Aeoliella mucimassa: one gene and its partner. The main gene of each other region encodes a partner of the protein of the gene in region 2 in a complex. Links are inferred from orthologs where the notes say so. Each region holds a gene or a part of one and is shown on either strand. Other genes may lie near its edges.

Region 1 (9,678 bases), 1.6 Mb from region 2 along the record:
GTCCGCTCCCCTAACTCGTTGAGCAACGCGAGCACGTCGTCGGGCACGCAGTCGGGGCGGGTACCGATGGCGAGGCCGACCACCTGGGGGTGCTCGAGGGCTTTCTCGTACAACGGGCGGAGCCGATCGACGGGAGCGTAAGTGTTGGTGCCGGGCTGAAAATAGGCGATAAATTTTTCGCAGTCGGCATATCGGTTCCGCATGCGGACCAAACTTTGGTTGATTTGCCCCAAGACATCCGCCCTGGGAAGCCGCCTGCTGGGGCTGAAGCTGCGATTGTCGCAGAACGTACAGCCCCCCATGGCCACGGTTCCGTCGACGTTAGGACACGTAAAATGAGCGTTGATACTCACTTTTTGGACACGTGTGCCAAACATTTCGTGTAATCGGTAGCGAAGACTGTAATAACGGAGTCCCGATTCGCGCCAGGGTGGGATTTCGCCGTGGTTCGTAAGTGGTTTGGTTGACTGCAATTGCGTTCACGAATAGATTAAAGGGTTGGTATAAATACTGCGGATGCTTATTGTATCCCAACTTCCTACGTTCTGCTTGCGAGGTCAACCATGTACGGCTCCGACGCCGAATACGGTGAACTCATTCCCCAGGGCGGTGGTGACACCATCCCCCTGAAAAAGAAACAACTACTTGTGGGCCGCCGCGAGAGCTGCGACATCGTGCTGCGCTTCGCCAATGTTTCGGCCCATCATTGCCAACTATCCGTCGACAGTGGCTACTGGTTTGTGCGCGACTTGGGGAGTCGCAACGGCATTAAAGTGAACAACGTCCGCGTGCAGGAAAAGCGTTTGGACCCTGGCGACGTGCTGGCGGTGGCCAAGCATCGCTACGAGGTGCAGTACTCGCCGGCCGATCTGGGAGCGGTGGGTCCTCCGCCGGTCGACAATCTGTCGCAGGAAATCCTCGGCGAGTCGCTGTTGTCGCGGGCGGGGCTCGACGCCCAGCGTCGCGGGCGCGGAAGCGGGAGCACGCCGCGCCGGTACGATCCCACGAACAACGATGCCGGACAGATCGACACCCCCGACAAGCCGGTTTAGACGTATGACGGTTGTCGTTAGTTCGTCGCCTACTCGCACCTCGCCCAACCAATCCGGCTGGCACGGCGGCTAACCTATGTCTCGCAAGAAGAAGAAAATCCGTGCGTCGTTTCGCAAGAACCGCGAGGTGCGGACCCGCGAGAACGACCTAACGCGCTCGTTCGGCGAGTCCGACGCCGAAGACCATCTGAAGGCCGAACGCATCAGCGGAAAAGGCTCGTTAAGCCGTAAACGCACGGTCGCCGGCGGCGAGCTGATCGAAGACGAAGCAGGCTCGTACATCCTGCCCGATGTGGATACCACCATCTGCCGCGAAGGTCGAGTGCTTCGCGTGCAGGGTCTGGTGAGCATCGTTCGCGACGACCAGGGCCAGCAGTTCCGCTGCGCCACGCGGCGGTTACTCAAGACCCTGTCGACCGACCAGCGACATGTGGTCGCAGCCGGCGATCACGTCTGGTTCCGTCCCGAAGGGGATGGCGAGGGCATCATCGAGCGGGTTGAGCCTCGCCATGGGCTGCTGAGCCGCACGAGCCGGGGCCGCCAACACGTGCTCGTGGCCAACGTCGACCAGATGATCATCGTCGCCAGCGCGGCCGAGCCCCGCATCAAGCCGAATCTCATCGACCGCTACCTGCTCACGGCCGAAAAAACCGAGATCCGCCCGGTAGTCTGCATCAACAAAATCGACCTGCTCGACCCCGCGGAGCTCATGCCGCTGGTGGGGGTCTATAGCCAGCTCGGCTACCAGGTGCTGCTGGTCTCAGCCACAACAGGGCAGAACGTCGCTCAACTGCGGGCGTTGCTGAGCGATCGCAACAGCGTGCTGACCGGACAGAGCGGCGTCGGCAAATCGTCGCTGCTGAACGCCATCGAACCTGGCCTTGGCCTGCGGGTGCAGACCGTGAGTGCCGAGTCGCAGAAGGGTCGTCATACGACGACCACCGCTGAGCTGTTTCCCCTGGAGTGCGGCGGCCACGTGATCGATACGCCCGGCATCCGCCAATTCCAGCTGTGGGACGTGATTCCCGAGGAAGTAGCCGGCTTTTTCCGCGAGCTCCGCCCGTACGTGAGCCAGTGTCGGTTTCCCGACTGCACCCACACCCACGAGGCGTTCTGCGCGGTGAAAGACGCGGTGGCCGACAACCGGCTCGACTTCCGCCGGTACGAGAGCTATATGCAAATCCAGGCGGGAGACGAAGTTTAACCCCGCTGCGAACCGCGGAAACCTGCTTTTCGCCGCCGGTTTGCCCGATTCCCGAGGCCAGGTTCCTGCGATTTCCCTCCCGGGAATAGTTTGGCACCGGCGGTTCGAGAGATTATGCTGGAGAGATAGGGTGGACGTGCGCCGCTATTTAGCCTGGCGCTCCACGCCTCTTCCGGAACAATCCTACCCCCTGAATATCTGCCTGTCGGAGCGGAATCGATGCTGACTCACCTATCCCGTACTTCCCTGCTGTTCGCCGCTATTCTGCTGGCTGCCGGTTCCCCTAGCTGGGCTGACACCGAGGCCGAAACCACGGCTCCCGAAGCGGCTCCCGCGGTGGAAGAAAAGGCAACCGAAGTCGAAGAAGCTCCTGCCGCCGAAGAAGCGGAACCTGCCCCGGCGGTTGAAGACGTGGCCGAAGACGCGATTGTCGACCTTTTCGAAGCTCGCGAAGCGGGCCAAATCGAAGTGAAGTTCATCGCTAAGAGCGATCACGAAGGCCGTATCCTCATCACCAACAAGCTGCCGCACGGCGTGAAGGTCAGAATGCCCGAAGCGTTCGTCGGCGACCCGGTCGTTGCCCAGTTCGGCGGCGGTGGCGGCATGGGTGGCGGCGGTGGCGGTTTCGGCGGCGGCGGTGGCGGTGGTAACCAAAGCGTCGGCGGTGGCGGCGGTGGTATGGGCGGCGGCGGCATGGGTGGCGGCGGCGGCGTTTTCAGCGTTGCTCCCGAACGCATCACCAAGATCGAAGTACCACTGTTGTGCCTGGACCACGGCAAGAAGGATCCTTCGAGCAGCAAGCCTTACAATCTGCGTCCCGTCGATCCATCGAGCGATCGCCCCGAAGTCATCGAACTGCTCAAGGCTTTCGGTAAGGGTCAACTGCAGCACAACGCTGCCCAAGCGGCTGCCTGGCACTTGAACAACGACCTGTCGTGGCAGGAACTCGCTGCCAAGCTCACCGGCACCCGTCGTAACATCAGCCGTTCGCCTTACTTCAGCCGTTTCGAGCTACAGGCCGCTTACGCCTACGCCAACGAAGCTGCCCGCCTGGCGAGCGAAGCCGAAGTCACCACACCTGGCGACACTTACGAAAGCAAGTAACCGCGGCTACCGCGGATCAGGCAGCCGCATCGAGTATGCCCTTACGCAACTGCGTAAGTAGCTGCCGGATCTCCGCCCGATAGTCGTCGCGTTCGAGTCGCCACTTCGACTCCTCCGCCTCGAAGTGCATTTGCTGCCGATCAAGCTCCTGTTCGCGAGCAATGAGTCGGCTGGCCTGCTGTTCAATTTCTTTTTCGCGGCGGCGCTGCCATTCCTGGAATTGCGTCCGCCGCGTTTCTATTTGCACGTGCTCTTCGGACAGTTCGTTGCGGAACTGCTCCAGCTCGTCCTTGCGCTCGTACAGCTCGCGCAACTGCTCTTCGTAGTGATCGGCCAGGCGATTTCGCGTTTGGGCGATGCTTCGCGTCAGGCTCGCCGGCGACAAGGCTCCGGTGAGCTGCGCCCAGGTCTCTTCGGTGGCCAGACGCATTTCGAGCACTTCTCGCTGGCTGGCTTCCAGCTCTTGCCGTAGGTTGGTGAGCGATTGCTCGCGTTGATCGAGCTCTCCCTCGCGTTGATCCAGTTCCTTGGTTCGGCGAGCCACCTGCTGGCGGAACGCCTCCTGCTCGCCGATCAGTTTCTGGCGGTCGCTCCGCAGCTGTTCGGTCGCGTTGCGATATTCGTCGTCGAGTTCCTGACGACGCTGGGCGAGCTTCTGCGAGTCTTCCTTCAGCAGTTGCTCGGCCTGGTCAAGATACTTGGTGCGCGTTTCGAACTCGGCTGCTTGGACATCAAGGGCCTGCATCCGTTCGTGGGTAACGCCCATCTGCTCGAATCGCTTCACCGCGGTTTCGATCTCCTGCCGTCGCAAAGCGAGCTGCATCTCGCGACTCCGCAGTTCGGCATCGCGATGCTCGATCTCTTCACCCCGCCGATGGAGCTTCGCCCGACGGTCGTCAAGCTCGGCCGCTTGCTCGGCAATGTCCTGCCGCTCGTCGGCCAGCGAGCGATGCCGCCGCTCGACCGACTCTTCGATCTCCTTCAGATGCACTTCGTGCGCGGCGAGCCGTTCGACCTTCTGCTCCAGCTCAGCACGATCTTGCGTGAACTGCTCCAACTGTTGATACAGCGATGCCTGGCGGGCATCGAGGTCGCGTTGGCGACGTTCGAGCTCCGCGGCGACTTCCGGATCGAGCTCGGCCACCACGGGCGGCGGATTGTCGATCGCAGCTTCGCGCTCGTTGAGTTCTCGTTCGCGCTCTTCAAACCACATGCGGGCGGTGCGAACTTTGCTCTCGATGTCGGCCTCTTGGGCGGCCAGCATCGCTGCTCGGCGGTCGATGTCCGACTGGCGGCGTTGCAGTTGCTCGGCCAGTTCGGCCGCGTGCCGTTCGATCGGCTCCTGCGTGGTCGCCTGCGGCTGCAGATCGTCGCTGGCTGCTGCCGCAACCATGACCGGCTTGGCGGCTGCTGCTTCGGCGCGTGCCGGCCGAACCGCATGCGGCGCATCGATGCGCGCGGTGGTGTCTGCCGGTGATGAGGAGGGTTGGTCGGTCATGCGGTGAGTCCTTTCGCCGCAAAGTTCTACGAAGCGCAATAATGTATATGATCCCCCCAAATTCTCCATCGGCGGTTTTCGGGCTCCGCATGAAACCAAAAGTGTGGGATTAGTCCGATTAGGCAAAAAATAAGGCCCCGTCTTGGAACTCATCCAAAACAGGGGCCTTGGTAGCTGCTATCGCCAGGCGTGCTAGCAGGCTCGCGCTCGTATCCTCGGCATTAAACCTTGGCGGCGTCGATCGCTTGCTGCAGCTTGGCTTTGGGCTGGGGACCAACGAAGGTCTCGACCGGCTGGCCATCCTTGAACACCATGAGCGTGGGAATGCTGCTCACGCGGTATTGCTCGGCCAGGTTCTGGGAGTCGTCGATGTTCAGCTTGGCCACTTTGGCTTTGCCGGCGTTGTCGCTGGCCAGTTCTTCCACCAGCGGGGCAATCATACGGCAAGGACCGCACCAGGGAGCCCAAAAATCGACGAGCACAGGCTCGCTGCTGTTCAGCACTTCGGCTTCAAAGTTGTCGTTGTCGAGTTCTAACAGTGCCATGGTTCTTGCTCCTGACCACGCGGGGTTATTTGTTACTTGTCTGTTACGAAATGCTTTTCGGTTTGGTTCGCGCCTGGGGATCAGGGGAAACCGGCCGCCTTGACGCAAGTTGTTAACTGGCCTGATTATAGGACGCTCGCCCCTAGTGTCAACGCAAGCCGCAGCCGTTGCCATTCCCCAAAGCTTCCGTAATACTCCCTGAGAAGCTTACCTTATAGACACTCCAACCAACAAAAGGTTATCCCATGGCACTCACCCCCAGCACCATGTTGCCCCTGGGCTCGGAGGCCCCTGATTTCTCGTTGCCCAATGTGGATGGCACCACCGTGTCGCTGGCCGATTTTGCCGGGTCCCCTGCCCTGGTCGTCGCGTTCATCTGCAACCACTGCCCGTTCGTGAAGCACCTGGCCGACGAGTTGGCCAGTTTCGGCAAGGAGTACACCGAAAAAGGCGTGGCCGTGGTGGCAATTAGCAGCAACAATGTCGAAACCCACCCGGCCGATTCGCCCGAGCTCATGAAAACCGAGGCGGAAAACCGCGGCTACTGCTTCCCTTACCTGTACGACGCAACGCAGGAAGTCGCCAAGGCGTACCGAGCCGCCTGCACGCCCGACTTCTACGTGTTCGACGCCGATAAGAAGCTGGTTTACCGCGGCCAGTTCGACGCCACCCGCCCCGACAGCGGCAGCCAGCCAACCGGCGAGGATCTGCGGGCGGCGGTCGACGCGGTGCTCAGCGGCGAAGCTCCCACAAACGAGCAGCACCCGAGCATCGGTTGCAACATCAAATGGATCGCCGGCCAGGAGCCCGATTACTTCGGGTAGACGGAAGGGGGACAGGAGAACCTCCTAGTAACCTCCGCGGGGGAACCCCTTCGAAGGTCGCTTCCAGCAACCGATGTGATCTCGGTTAGCCACACGGTTGGCCGCCCCTGCCATGAATCACGGCCCGCGTGGCGGCGCGGCTACGAGCTGTTTTTTTGCCCCCAGAATCGGGAAATCGATTCGTGGGGGCTTTATTCTTTCCGTTCCGAGGCAGCCAACCTCGCTCAAGTCCTGTAAATCCCGGCACTTCTTTAAGCTTCGAAAAAACGCCCGCCGGGAGTTTTGCCCCCGCCTCCAAAAAGTGGGGGCACAACCATGCTCATCCCCCTCTGGTCGAAGCTGGCTGCAGTCAGCAGTGGTGGCGGCTGCATACGTATCTCCAGTCCCCTTGGCAGAGGACTCGGCTTGGAGCTTCGGGTTTGCTCCCCATTCTCTCTTCGCATCCATCAGTAGCATTCCTTTCTTTGGTGTAAGCCGAAACCGCTAGATCCAGAGTTGCCATTCCGGCGAATTGTTGATGACAAGCGGGCCAAACGCCCGCCACTTCAGAACATCGATAGGCAAGTTGCACTAGCGTCGGGGGTGTGAGTTGGTTGTCAGTCGTAGGTTGTCAGTTGTTCCTGGTTCGAGGTCAGGCGTTCGCGGAGTGCGCCATCGTTGCATACCGAGCCTAAGGCGACGGCATCGCGCAGCGGCGAAACTCCTCGCTTTTCATCGCACGGCCAACGGCGACTATCGATCGCACCGACCACGCGATGACATAGTGATCATTAATGCACATTTAGTGGCCAATTTCCACAAGAAAACACCCAGGATTCCCCACTATTTCAAATGACTGGGTGGATGCAATCGACGACGCGATCTCCAAGGTTCCATTTTCGATATTGCACCTACTTGCAATTGGATTGCACCGCGACTAGAGCGACGCAACCAAAAACCACTTGCAACTCAATTGCATTCTAGTCACGAATCGCGAGAGCCCCCTCCCCTCATGGTTCGCACCTGAATCGCCGAAACCACGGAATCGACCCATGCGACTACCACGAACTAGAGCATCGGCACTTCCCGTTGTCAGCGCGTTCTTGCCGTTGGATGCCGATCCGGGAACCGACACTCTGAAACAAACTTCGACACGACTTCCGCGGGCGCGATCTGGGACGCCCGCCCCCCTTCAATTCCCAGACAGTTTCATTCCTTTTTTTCTTGGAGTAGTACCAATGAATCGTTTGTTTGTTGGCGGCATGCTCGCCGCCTTTGCCGCCCTCGCCATCGGACAAGCTTCGGCCAACCCGATACACCTGTCGTTCGGTATCGACGGTCGTGAAGATGACACCACCTTCGATAACTTCATCACCCTCCGCGACCATCATGTCAGTCACTACCATGTCTACTTTGGAAACAACGGCACCAATCCGAACGGACACACCCCACTGCCGGTGGATGTCCTGCCAGGTAGCTCTGAATATGGCGAGGTCACGCTGGCGTCGATGAACATTTCGCCCGATGCAGAGTCGGACTACTTGATCCCCAGCACACCCGAGGGTGACTTCCACTTGGAGTTGATCGGAACCGCACCGGAGTTGAGCGTGGCCGTCGAGCGGGAAGGTGTTGTGACTCCGCTGCTGCCAGGAGGCGTCTACCACTTGAGTGTGACCGAGTACCACACGCTTCAATTCACTCTCGCCGAAGGCACTAAGCTGGGCCAGTATGATGCCGACTTTCGGATCGTCGACGAGAATGGGTATTACTTAAGCGAAGTGCCAGTAACCCCCACTTACACGTGGACGAACGACTTCTATGTTCGTGTGAATGCTATCCCCGAGCCGAGCACCGCGTTGCTTGCGCTGCTGGCGGTGGCCACAGGCATCGTTGTGCTGCGTCGTTAGCCTTCTGCCAATTCGTCGGTGTTGGGTGTCACTGCTGGGTAAGTCCACAGTGGCACCCTACGCCGTTAACCCTTTTCGTAGTACTGGTTTGATTTGCTTTGCTCGCAGGGCCTGTGTCTTGGTAGCAGTGAGCAGTTGTGGTACTCCTGGCGGTTTGGCTTGTTTTTTTCGTGGGTAGTTGCGGCTGGTTTTGTTTGCTCTCTTGTAGCTGTCGATGATGGCTTGGCGAAGCCTCTCGCACAGGCGTTCGTTTTTCTCCGTTGGATGCAGGTAATCACGCATCGTGCGGCGAAACGCCAACAGCAGCTTGGCGAAACTCAACTTTGCTGGTGTGATGCCTTGCTTCATCGCTTCGACCAACGCGAACAGCGACATCGCCCATAAGCCGAACAACGACCAGGTGATTTCGAGCTTGGCGTTCTCGGCTTCGCGAGAGAGGAGTTTTCGACGGTGAAAGGTCTGCTTGAGATGGCGATAGAATAGTTCGATGCCCCAGCGACGTGCATACAATGCAATCACCTGCTTGTCGCTCAATTCACGCCGAGAAAGGATATTGGTAACCAGGTAGACCGGCTGCTTGCCATCCGTAGCGACCACCAGTCGCAACACGAGCGGTTCGTTGCCACGCTTCGATTCCCGATCGGGCCATAGATAGACCGTGCCGGTCCATTCCCGTACATAACCAAGCTGTTTCAGCAACCGCACATTGGCTCCCACTCGCAGCAGGACGTGTCGGCCACTTTTGATAATCGCTTGCAGCCCTTCGTACCCCATGAATCCGCCATCGGCCGTTATCAAAGCCCCGGCTGGCAAGCTAGTGAGCATCTCCCGCAAGTGGACACGTTCGCTACTGTCACCAGGTCCGACCCGCCAGTCCCACGGCAATCCCGTACCGATGTGCCACATCGTTGTGAGCCAGAGTTGAGGCGAGTTGACTTTCTTCGCATCTTTGGCCTGCCGTCTCTTGTAGCGACTGTTCTTTACCCGTCGTGCGTGACGAATCGTCGAATAGGCTTGTTCGTGCGAGCGGGTGCGAGGCAATTCAAGGCGACTACCATCGACCGCGAATACGAGGTATCCCGCGGTGAGCCAGCAATCGGTCAGCGTCGCTTGCATCCGTTGTTGCAGCACTGACTGCAACAACGCGGCGAGCGGCTTCGTCCAGCGACGAAGGATTTTTATGAAGGCTTGGTAGGAAGTGGCCAGTTGCTGTTGCTCTTTATCGAGGCAGAGTAGTATCTTACGCACAACGAAAAAACGCTCGGTGAGAGTCTGCTCGTCCGACCAGGCCCATAACAGCGCGGCTGCCATTAGTGACCGAGGAGTCCAACTGCAGTCGTTGCGGAAGCGGATCGTTCGCCAACAGATTCCCGCCAACAACCAACGCAAACATTGCCGAAGGCACACGATATTCAGCCGCACTTGAGTGTCTCGATGTAACATGCCCGATTCCCTTCGGGTAAGTGATGGCCGCCCCTTCCTTGGTTCAACTGAAAGGATGGCCGAAATACGCTGTTACATCGAGACCTCTTTTTTAAGGCAAAGAAAGGGTTAACGGCGTAGAG
Region 2 (3,068 bases):
CAGTTCCATATTGTCGGTCAGGTCATAGAACGCGACTTCAGGCTCGACCATCCAGAATTCAGCCAAGTGGCGCGAGGTATTGCTGTTCTCAGCGCGGAACGTGGGTCCGAAGGTGTAGATCTTGCCGAGCGCGGTCGCGTAGATCTCGCCCTCGAGTTGCCCCGAAACGGTCAGGTACGACGCGCGTCCGAAGAAGTCGCGGGCGTAGTCGATGTTGCCTTTATCGTCCTTCGGAGGATTCGCAGGGTCGAGCGTCGAAACGCGGAACATCTCGCCAGCCCCTTCGCAGTCGCTGGCGGTAATGATCGGCGTATGCACCCAAAGGAAGTCTTCGCCTTGGAAGAAGTCGTGAATCGAGCGGCTGATGCGATTCCGCACCCGCATGACTGCACCAAACGTGTTGGTACGGGGACGCAAGTGGGCCCACTCGCGAAGTTTCTCGAAACTGTGACGCTTCTTTTGCAGGGGATAACTCTCAGGGTCGGCCGTTCCATGCATCACGATCGAGGCGGCCTGAATCTCGGTTGCCTGTCCCTTGCCACCCGACTGTTTGACTTCGCCTTCGACAGTCAAACTGCTTCCCGCCGAGAGATGCTTGATCTCCGACTCGTAATTTGGCAGATCACCATCGGCGATGATCTGTATGTTGCCGAGCGAGGAACCATCGTTGATCTCGATGAAGCTGAACCCGCCTTTCGAATCGCGGCGCGTGCGGACCCATCCCGACAGACGAACCTGCTGGCCGATGGCTTCAGGTAACCGGGCTTCTTTCACAGAGAGACGTTGCATGGTGATTGACTTCTTGAAGCGAAACGACTCTCGAAAAAAATACCGAGAGCTTTGAAGGGACTAAGCGGGACTCAAGCACAACACGGAATGCCATTGCTGGCGGCGGGTTACAAAAAGGATGATTCGCACTTCATCCTGCTTTGGCCTTCGACGAGCCCGATGCTCGTCGAAGGCCGTGGGCATGATTTAGTGGAAACCTTTGGCGGCCAACCACCGCTCGGCGTCGAGCGCGGCCATGCAGCCAGATCCGGCAGCGGTGATCGCCTGACGATAGTAGTCGTCGGCAACATCGCCGGCAGCAAAGACACCTTCGACACTCGTATTGGTGCGGAACGGAACGGTCCACTGCAGGTACTTCTTGTCGGTCATCTCCAGCTTGCCTTCAAGAAAAGCCGTGTTCGGCGTATGGCCAATGGCAACAAACATGCCGCCAGCTTCGAGTTCGCGATCGTCTTCGCCGACGGTCGACGAAATCCGTACGCCGGTCACTCCGTCCTCGTCGGTGCCGAGCACTTCTTCGACGACGCTGTTCCAGAGAATATCGATCTTGGGATGATTCTTCGCCCGCTCGGCCATGATTTGCGAAGCACGCAACTCGTCACGGCGGTGCACTAGATACACGGTGCTGGCGAACTTGGTGAGGTAATCGGCTTCTTCCACGGCCGAGTCACCACCGCCGACTACGACGAGCGGCTTGTTGCGGAAGCGGGGCAGGGCACCATCGCATACCGCACACGCGCTCACCCCTTTGTTCTTGTACTTGTCTTCCGACTCGAGCCCCAGGTAGTTGGCCCGAGCACCGGTGGCAATGATCACAGCCATGGCCTCGACCTCGTCGCCACCGAGCGACTTGAGCTTGAAGGGATGGCTCGAAAAGTCGACTTCCACGATGTCGTCGGTCACGACCCGAGTGCCAAAGTTCTTGGCCTGCTTTCGCATCAGGTTCATCAACTCGGGCCCGCTGGCTCCTTCCTTGGCGTGCATATCGGCCAACCAAGCGTTTTCTTCGTCGAGCGAATCACGCAGGTAATGGCTCAGATCGCCAGCTGGGAAACCTGGGTAGTTTTCGACCTCGGTTGTCAGGCTCAATTGTCCCAGCGGCATGGTGCCGTTTTGCCGATTTTCTTCGGTGATAGCGCCTTCGTATACCAGCGGTTCCAGGCTGGCACGAGCAGTATAAATGGCGGCCGCCCACCCTGCGGGGCCACTACCGACGATCACAACTTTTTCAGCCACGGCAATATCCTTTACAGCTAATCTTCAACCGGCTTTCTACGCCAAAGCAGCATTATAGGAGCGTAGTGAATCGCGGTAAACTCAGCCCTTCGGGGCTTGTTGTGGCAAGCCGACTGGGAGAAAGGTAAACTATCGAGGGTACTTTCCTCCTCTTTTCCGCAGATCTTCCACGCATGCTTACCATTCTGGTTGCCATTGGTTCGTTTTTCGCGTTTATCATCGCGTACCATACGTATGGGCGTTGGCTGGGAAGCCGCATCTTTCAGCTCGATCCGCAGCGGACCGTGCCGAGTCACGAACTCCGCGACGACACCGATTTTGTGCCCACCAAACGGTCGGTGGTATTTGGACACCATTTCACCAGCATCGCTGGCACCGGACCAATTGTGGGACCTGCGATTGCTGTTTTCTGGGGTTGGTTACCCGCACTGCTGTGGGTGGTATTCGGATCGATTCTCATCGGAGCGGTCCACGACTTCGGCGCTTTGGTCGTCAGCCTGAGGAACCGAGGACAGACCGTCGGCGAGGTCGCGGGGCGGTTAATCTCTCCGCGGGCGAAGCTGCTGTTCCTGCTGATCCTGTTTTTCGCTCTGTCGATTGTCATTGCGATTTTTGGGCTCGTCATTGCTAATGTGTTCGACATGTACCCGTCGTCGGTCCTCAGTGTATTGGTCGCCGTGCCAGTCGCGGTGGCGGTGGGTGTCTTGGTTTACAAAGCGAATGTTGGTTTGCTCTGGCCATCGATCGCCGCGCTGGCAATCCTGTATACAGCGGTCTACTGCGGTGTTTACGTGGAGGGTTGTGCGATTGAATTGCCAACACTCGAAGCGTTTGGGCCATTTGGCTCGCCGGTGATTCAGTGGACTGCGTTGCTACTGGTCTACTGTTTTGCGGCTTCAGTACTGCCAGTCTGGTTGCTGCTTCAACCCCGCGACTACGTGAACAGCCATCAGCTACTGGTGGCTCTGGCTTTGCTCGTTGGTGGGTTGATCGTCGCTGCGGTGCAAGGCAAAGCACAGCTCGAGAGTGCTCCGGCCATCGCC

What was found.
Region 1: the proteins of Pan181_RS23900 (region 2) and trxA are in contact, whole or in part, in a crystal structure (PDB 1F6M), measured with the Escherichia coli proteins. The link is inferred for Aeoliella mucimassa from one-to-one orthologs.

Annotation. Positions count from the first base shown.
Region 1 is NZ_CP036278.1:4,432,503-4,442,180, forward strand. What follows is about bases 3,742-6,634. They hold trxA (thioredoxin), read right to left. Parts: upstream 5,404-6,634; coding sequence 5,080-5,403; downstream 3,742-5,079. Other genes in these bases: Pan181_RS17310 (coiled-coil domain-containing protein), read right to left, coding at 3,742-4,858; Pan181_RS17320 (thioredoxin family protein), read left to right, coding at 5,649-6,227. In the rest of the region: Pan181_RS17280 (TIGR01212 family radical SAM protein), read right to left, coding at 1-473; Pan181_RS17285 (FHA domain-containing protein), read left to right, coding at 564-1,052; rsgA (ribosome small subunit-dependent GTPase A), read left to right, coding at 1,129-2,256; Pan181_RS26195 (hypothetical protein), read left to right, coding at 2,476-3,360; more of Pan181_RS17310, read right to left, coding at 3,377-3,741; Pan181_RS17325 (hypothetical protein), read left to right, coding at 7,445-8,113; Pan181_RS17330 (IS4 family transposase), read right to left, coding at 8,171-9,424; Pan181_RS17335 (thioredoxin domain-containing protein), read left to right, coding at 9,678-9,678. UniProt on the Escherichia coli protein: Participates in various redox reactions through the reversible oxidation of its active center dithiol to a disulfide and catalyzes dithiol-disulfide exchange reactions.
Region 2 is NZ_CP036278.1:6,070,763-6,073,830, forward strand. What follows is about bases 1-2,965. They hold Pan181_RS23900 (thioredoxin-disulfide reductase), read right to left. Parts: upstream 2,026-2,965; coding sequence 976-2,025; downstream 1-975. Other genes in these bases: asnS (asparagine--tRNA ligase), read right to left, coding at 1-789; Pan181_RS23905 (carbon starvation CstA family protein), read left to right, coding at 2,199-2,965. Also shown: more of Pan181_RS23905, read left to right, coding at 2,966-3,068.